DNA from 2 places in the Arthrobacter sp. Y3221114 genome. Region 1 is predicted to be linked to the other one. Evidence: riboswitches for the same ligand, from Rfam matches in the RefSeq annotation. Region 1 holds a riboswitch; the other holds the start of a gene.
The links. Region 1 has a riboswitch for thiamine pyrophosphate ahead of AC5RV3_RS04695 (ECF transporter S component). Riboswitches for the same ligand answer to the same signal wherever they lie in the genome.
Positions count from the first base shown of each region.

Region 2: linked by a shared signal. The riboswitch ahead of AC5RV3_RS11560 (YkoF family thiamine/hydroxymethylpyrimidine-binding protein) and the one ahead of AC5RV3_RS04695 (ECF transporter S component) in region 1 are both predicted to bind thiamine pyrophosphate.

Region 1 is NZ_JBNHHW010000002.1:142,680-145,931, reverse strand. It holds gene AC5RV3_RS04710 (MrpF/PhaF family protein) at 1-163, shown strand, start outside; gene mnhG (monovalent cation/H(+) antiporter subunit G) at 153-677, shown strand; gene AC5RV3_RS04700 (DUF4235 domain-containing protein) at 790-1,050, opposite strand; TPP riboswitch at 1,221-1,354, shown strand; gene AC5RV3_RS04695 (ECF transporter S component) at 1,398-2,018, shown strand; gene AC5RV3_RS04690 (ABC transporter ATP-binding protein) at 2,027-3,252, shown strand, end outside.
Region 2 is NZ_JBNHHW010000004.1:431,453-434,704, reverse strand. It holds gene AC5RV3_RS11565 (adenylosuccinate synthase) at 1-1,249, shown strand, start outside; TPP riboswitch at 1,352-1,462, shown strand; gene AC5RV3_RS11560 (YkoF family thiamine/hydroxymethylpyrimidine-binding protein) at 1,495-2,166, shown strand; gene AC5RV3_RS11555 (ECF transporter S component) at 2,183-2,809, shown strand; gene AC5RV3_RS11550 (ABC transporter ATP-binding protein) at 2,796-3,252, shown strand, end outside.

The DNA.
Region 1 (3,252 bases):
TGATGTGTTGCTGGCGATTGTCTGCGCCGGACTCATCGTGGACATGGCCGCCGGCGGCCACCTGAACAACCTGACGCTGGTCGTTGTCATCTGCGTTGTCGGTTTCATCGGCTCGGTCGCGGTGGCCCGTTTTGTGACGGACGGGCGGCCCCGTGAACACTGACCTGATACTCGACATCGCGACCGCCGTCTGCCTGATCGCCGGCGCGACGATGTCCCTGGCCGCGGCCATCGGCCTGCTGCGGTTCCCGGACCTGCTTTCCCGGATGCACGCCGCCACGAAACCGCAGGTGTTCGGCCTGCTGCTGCTGCTGACGGGACTGGGATTGCAGCTGCGCAGCTGGGCGGCTGTGCCCTTGCTCCTCATAGCCTGGCTGTTCCAGTTGCTCACCGTGCCGGTTTCCGCCCACATGGTGGGCCGGGCCGGATACCGCACCAAACACCTGCGCAAGGAAATCCTCAGCGTGGACGATCTCGACGCGGTGGTGGAGGCAGCGGCCGAGGAAGATTCCGCGGCGGCATCCGACGACGTCGCGCCTTCCAGCAGCGACGCCGGCAGCGGTGTCGCAGCCGGCGGCCAGGACGCCGGGCGGCCGGGGGAGCGGCCCACCGCGGCGGCTGCGGCTGGTCCGGCGCGGAACGATGAGGACAACGCCGGGCCGGCGGACAAGAAATAACCCGCGGACAAAAGAAACCGGTCCGGTGGCGGGTTCCTGCGGACCGGAACAGAAGCGCGATGGGGGACGGGACCGCGGTCCCGTCCCCCATCGGGCCCCCTCAAGGAGCCGCTTAGACCATTTCCCGCGTCTTGTCGTAGCGGATGACCGCCTTGGCGGTGGCGCGCTTGGTCAGCACCTGGATCACGCGCGCCACGGTGCCGGACACCACGGCGAAGGCGACCGCCGCCCGCAGGCTGTTCTCCAGGTCGTCGTCGCTCTTCGGCGCATCTTTTCCGGTGACCATCTTCCAGACAAACCCCAGCAGCTGGCTGGCTGCCAGGCCCGCGCCGATACTCACCAGTGTGCCCAAGAGCCTCAACACAATGTTCATGCCCGCTCCCTTCCGGGGCCGGGGCCCCGTCTCAACTGCTGTTCCGGTTCCCAGCCTACTGCCCGGCACCCGCCCGGGCCGTAAGCCGTCGTGCGTTTTCCAAGGGTCTGAAGCCCGAATCGCCCGCCGCTGCGGGCGAGTGTAGACTGGTGCGTGCTGCTAGACAGCACCTATGACGACAGGGGAGCGTCCGACCGGCCGGTTCACACCGGAGACCGGGAGGGACGCTGAGAGTGCGGATGAACCGCAGACCCTCGAACCTGCTCCGGTTAGTACCGGCGAAGGGAGTCGAGTTCTCGGGGCGCGCCGCATGGCCGCCCTCCCCTCCTGCAACCAGGAGGATCCCAATGAGTACCGTTTCGAATGCACCCGCCACGCCCACCCCTGCCCGGAAGCCGCGGTACGGCTGGCGGGTGGTGGACATTGTCGTGGCCTCGGTGGTCGCCGTGGCCGTCGGCGTCATCTTCTGGGCCTGGTCGGCGGGCTGGCCGCTGATCGAGGGCCTGACCCTTGCCTTCCCGCCGTCCGCCGGACTGTACACCGGCGGTTGGCTGATGGCCGGCGTGCTGGGCGGGCTGATCATCCGCAAGCCCGGCGCGGCCCTCTACTGCGAGATGCTGGCCGCCATTGTTTCCGCGCTGTTGGGCACGAGCTTCGGGATGACTGTCCTGGTCTCCGGCCTGATCCAGGGACTGGGGGCCGAGGTCGTCTTCCTGCTCTTCCTGTACCGCAAGTTCAACCTCGGCGTGGCGCTGCTGGCCGGCCTGGGCGCAGGCCTGGCACTGTCCATCAGCGAGAACATCCTCTACAACATGCTCTGGGCCGCCGAGTGGCAGCTGGCCTACGTGGGCTTCGCCGCCGTGTCCGGCGTCGTGATTGCCGGGCTGCTGCCGTGGCTGGCGGTCAGGGGCCTGGCGAAGACGGGCGTGCTGTCCTCCTTCGCCGCGGGACGCTCGGCCGACGTCTGAGCCGGTCCATGGGAGAGCAGAGTACGACGGCGGTGCCCGGGCCCGTGCCGGTCCACGCCGAGGGGTGGGGCTGGCGGCATGCCGGCCGCAAGGATCCGGCGGTGCGCGGGGCCAGTTTCAGCATCGCCCCGGAGGAACGGGTACTGTTGCTGGGCGCCTCCGGGGCCGGCAAGTCCACGCTGCTGCACGCCCTGGCCGGCGTCCTCGGCGACGAGGGCGAGGGCGAGGAGACCGGCCGGCTCACCGTGGCGGGTGTCCGTCCCTCCGAGGCCCGCGGCCGGGCCGGCCTTGTGCTGCAGGATCCGGAGAGCCAGCTGGTGCTGGCCCGGGTGGGCGACGAGGTGGCGTTCGGAGCGGAGAACCTGTCGCTGCCGCGCACGCAGATCTGGGACAGGGTCCGCGATTCCCTGGCCGATGTCGGCCTGACGGTACCGCTGGATCACCCCACCTCGGCGCTGTCCGGGGGCCAGAAGCAGCGGCTTGCGCTGGCCTCCGTCCTGGCCATGCGGCCGGGGCTGCTGCTGCTGGACGAGCCGACCGCGAACCTGGACCCGGACGGCGTGCAGGAAGTACGCGACGCCGTGGCCCGGGTGCTGGACCGCACCGGCGCCACCCTGGTGGTGGTCGAGCACCGGGTGGCTGTCTGGGCGGACGTGGTGGACCGAGTGATCGTCCTCGCGGCCGGCGGCGGCGTGCTGGCCGACGGGCCGCCGGGCACCGTGCTCGCCGAGAGCGCCACCCGCGCCCGGTTGATCGACGCCGGCGTCTGGGTTCCCGGACACACCCCGGGGCTGGACCTGCCCCCGGCGCCGTCCCCGGGCGGGCCGTTGCTGCGGGCGGCGGCGCTGGACGTGTCGCGTAACCGGAGGGCCGCACCGGTGCTGTGCGGGGTGGACCTGGACCTGTTGGCCGGGCAGGCGCTCAGCATCACCGGCGCGAACGGCGCCGGCAAATCCACGCTGGCACTCACCCTCGCCGGCCTGGTGCCGCCCGCAGGAGGGGAGCTGTCGGCGACACCGGCCTTGCACCGCGGCGCCGGCCTGTCACCGGCAAAGTGGAAGTCCGCGCAGCTGGTGACCCGGATCGGCAGCGTCTTCCAGGAACCGGAACACCAGTTCCTCACCGGCACGGTGCTTGACGAACTTGAGTTTGGCCCGCGCCGCGTGGCCAAACTGCCCGAGGCGACGGTCCGGCAGCGGGTGGACACGATCGCCGAGCGGCTCCGGCTGACCCG
Region 2 (3,252 bases), on a different contig from region 1:
AGGAAAAGGCAAGGCTACCGACCTGCTCGGCGGCCGCGTGGATTACGTGGTCAAGCCGAACGGCGGCAACAACGCCGGGCACACCGTCGTCGTCGGCGGGGAGAAGTACGAGCTGAAGTTGTTGCCGGCCGGCATCCTGTCCCCCAACGCCACTCCGATCATCGGCAACGGCTGCGTGGTCAACCTTGAGGCCCTCTTCGAGGAGATCGACGGGCTCGAGGCCCGCGGCGCGGACACTTCGCGGCTGCGCGTCTCCGCCAACGCCCACCTGGTGGCCCCGTTCCATCAGACCATGGACAAGGTGACCGAACGCTTCCTGGGCAAGCGCGCGATCGGCACCACCGGCCGCGGCATCGGCCCCGCCTACATGGACAAGGTGGCACGGCTGGGCATCCGCGTGCAGGACGTGTTCGACGAATCGATCCTGCGGCAGAAGGTCGAAGGCTCGCTGCGGCAGAAGAACGAACTGCTGGTCAAGGTGTACAACCGCCGGGACGTGCACGTGGAGGAGGTCGTGGAGTACTTCCTGTCCTTCGCCGAGCGGCTGCGCCCGATGGTCATCGACTCCACCTACGTGCTGAACAAGGCGCTGGATGAGGGCAAGGTCGTGCTGATGGAGGGCGGCCAGGCCACCTTCCTGGACGTGGACCACGGCACCTACCCGTTCGTGACCTCCTCCAACCCGACGGCCGGCGGCGCGTCCGTGGGCTCGGGCATCGGCCCCACCCGGATCAACCGTGCCGTGGGCATCATCAAGGCGTACACCACCCGGGTGGGCGCCGGGCCGTTCCCCACCGAACTGTTCGACGACATGGGCGAGTACCTGCAGAAGAAGGGCGGGGAGTTCGGCGTGAACACCGGCCGGCCGCGGCGCTGCGGCTGGTACGACGCCGTGCTGGCCCGCCACGCCGCCCGGGTCAACGGCTTCACGGACTACTTCGTGACCAAGCTCGATGTGCTCACCGGCATCGAGCAGATCCCGGTCTGCGTGGCTTACGACGTGGACGGCGTCCGGCACGACGAAATGCCGATGACGCAGACCGAGTTCCACCACGCCAAGCCGATCTTCGAGTACTTCGAGGGCTGGACCGAGGACATCACCGGCGCCAGGACGCTGGAAGACCTGCCGGAGAACGCCCGCAACTACGTGCTGGCGCTCGAAAAGCTCTCCGGCACCAGGTTCTCCGCCATCGGCGTGGGCCCCGACCGCGACCAGACCATCGTGGTCCGGGACCTGATCAGCGAATAGCAGGACTGACGACGGCGGGGCGCGGGCAGCGAGTCCGCGCCCCGCTGCGTTACCACCCCCTGCTTAAACCTTTCGCGGGCGGTGCGCGCCATGGGTTAGACTCGTGGGCAACACGGGAGTCCGGTGAGCCGGGCTGAGAGGAAACTTCTCAAGTTTCGACCGTCGAACCTGATCTGGATCATGCCAGCGCAGGGACGTTGACTCTTTACTACCCGTGCCCCGTTTAACAACCGAAGGGCGCGAAAATGCGAACATCAGATTCGATCGTCACCGCGACGAACACCCCCACTGCTGCCGTCCGCAGCAATAAGTTCACCGCCACTCCCCGCGAGTTCGGCGTGGGCGCGAGATTGACCCTGGCGGTCATGGCCGACAACTACGCCGACGTCATCCTGACGGCACTGGACCAGGCCGACTCCACCGGCCTTGAGGTGCACACCGGCAAGGTGAGCACCTACCTGACCGGCGCCGAGCAGGATGTCCTGCGCTACCTGAGCCAGGTGATTGCCGCGGCTGGACGCACCGGGGCGCACGTCTCGGCCTCCGTGCTCCTGTCCCGGGGCTGCCCCGGCGGCGTCAGCTGCAAAATACCCGAGGGAGGCGCCGCCCTGTACTCGGAGATCCCGGAGCTGGAGCCCACCGGAATCGAGGCCGCCGCCGACTGGGCGCTGTATCCCCTGGCAGACGGCGGTACCGGCGGTGCCTCAGCCGACCACATGCGCGATATCTACGCCGCCATCGACTACGCAAAATCCACCGGTGTTGCGGTGCAGGCGGAGCATTTTGTCACCCGGATGGACGGCGATGTTGCCCAGGTGCTGCAGGCCATTGCCGCGGGCTGGATCCTGGTGGGCCGTTCCGTCCAGCACGTCACCACGCACGCGACGCTGTCCATCAACAGCCCCAGCGCCTCCTGAAGCGGAAGGACCAGCCATGTCATCATCGTCTTCGCAGCAGCATGCCCTCCCGCGCGGTGCCTGGACCCTGAAGGACCTCGTCCTCCTGGTTGTCCTGGGCGTCGTCTTCGGTTTCCTCTACTGGGTCTTCGTCCAGGCCTGGACCGCCCTGTCCCTGCTGATGGGGCCGGCCGGAGACCTGTCGCAGCACTTCCTGGCCGGAAGCTGGCTGCTGGTGGCTCCGATCGCCATCGCCATCGTCCAACGTCCCTTCGCCGGCGTGCTGGCCGAAGTCTTGGCCTCGGTGATAGAGGTGGTGTTCCTGGGCTCCGCCGTCGGTCCGCTGCTCTTTATCGCGGCCGCCATCCAGGGCATTGGCAGCGAGATCCCGTTCGCTGTCACCCGCTACCGTTCCTACGGCTGGCTTACCTACGCCCTGTCCGGGCTGCTCGGCGCCGGCCTCGTCTTCTTCTATTCGGCCTTCCGGTCCGGCTGGTACGGACAGGACCTGTTCTGGACCCGCCTGGTCATCCACCTGATCTCCGGTGTGATCTTGGGCGGGCTGCTGGGCAAGATCATCGTCGACGGGCTGGCGAAGACCGGCGTGGTGGACAACTTCGCGATCGGCCGCGCCCGGCTGGGCACAACCGATGCGCACCGCTGACCCGGTCCTGGAGCTCAATGACGTATCCGTAGGCTTCCCCCGGCGGGACGCAGCCGTGCTGCGCAACGTCATGCTGCGGCTCAAGCCCGGCGAACACCTGATTGTGTTTGGGGCCTCCGGGTCGGGCAAGTCCACCCTGCTGCAAGCGGTCACTGGGGTGGTTCCCCACTCGGTGGTCGCCACCCTCACCGGCACGGTGTCGGTGAACGGCGTGGCCACGACCGATTCCTCGGTCGCCGAGCTTTCCCGACACGTCGGCGTGCTGGCCCAGGATCCCTCCTCCGGGGTCTGTCTTCCGGACGTCGAACAGGAATTGGCGCTGCCGCTGGAGAACCGTGCGGTGCCTCCGGAGGAGATATCGGCACGGATCGACACCGCGCTGGCCTCGGTCGGCGCCACCGGTCTCCGCGGCCGCCCAACGGCCCAGCTGTCCGGCGGAGAAG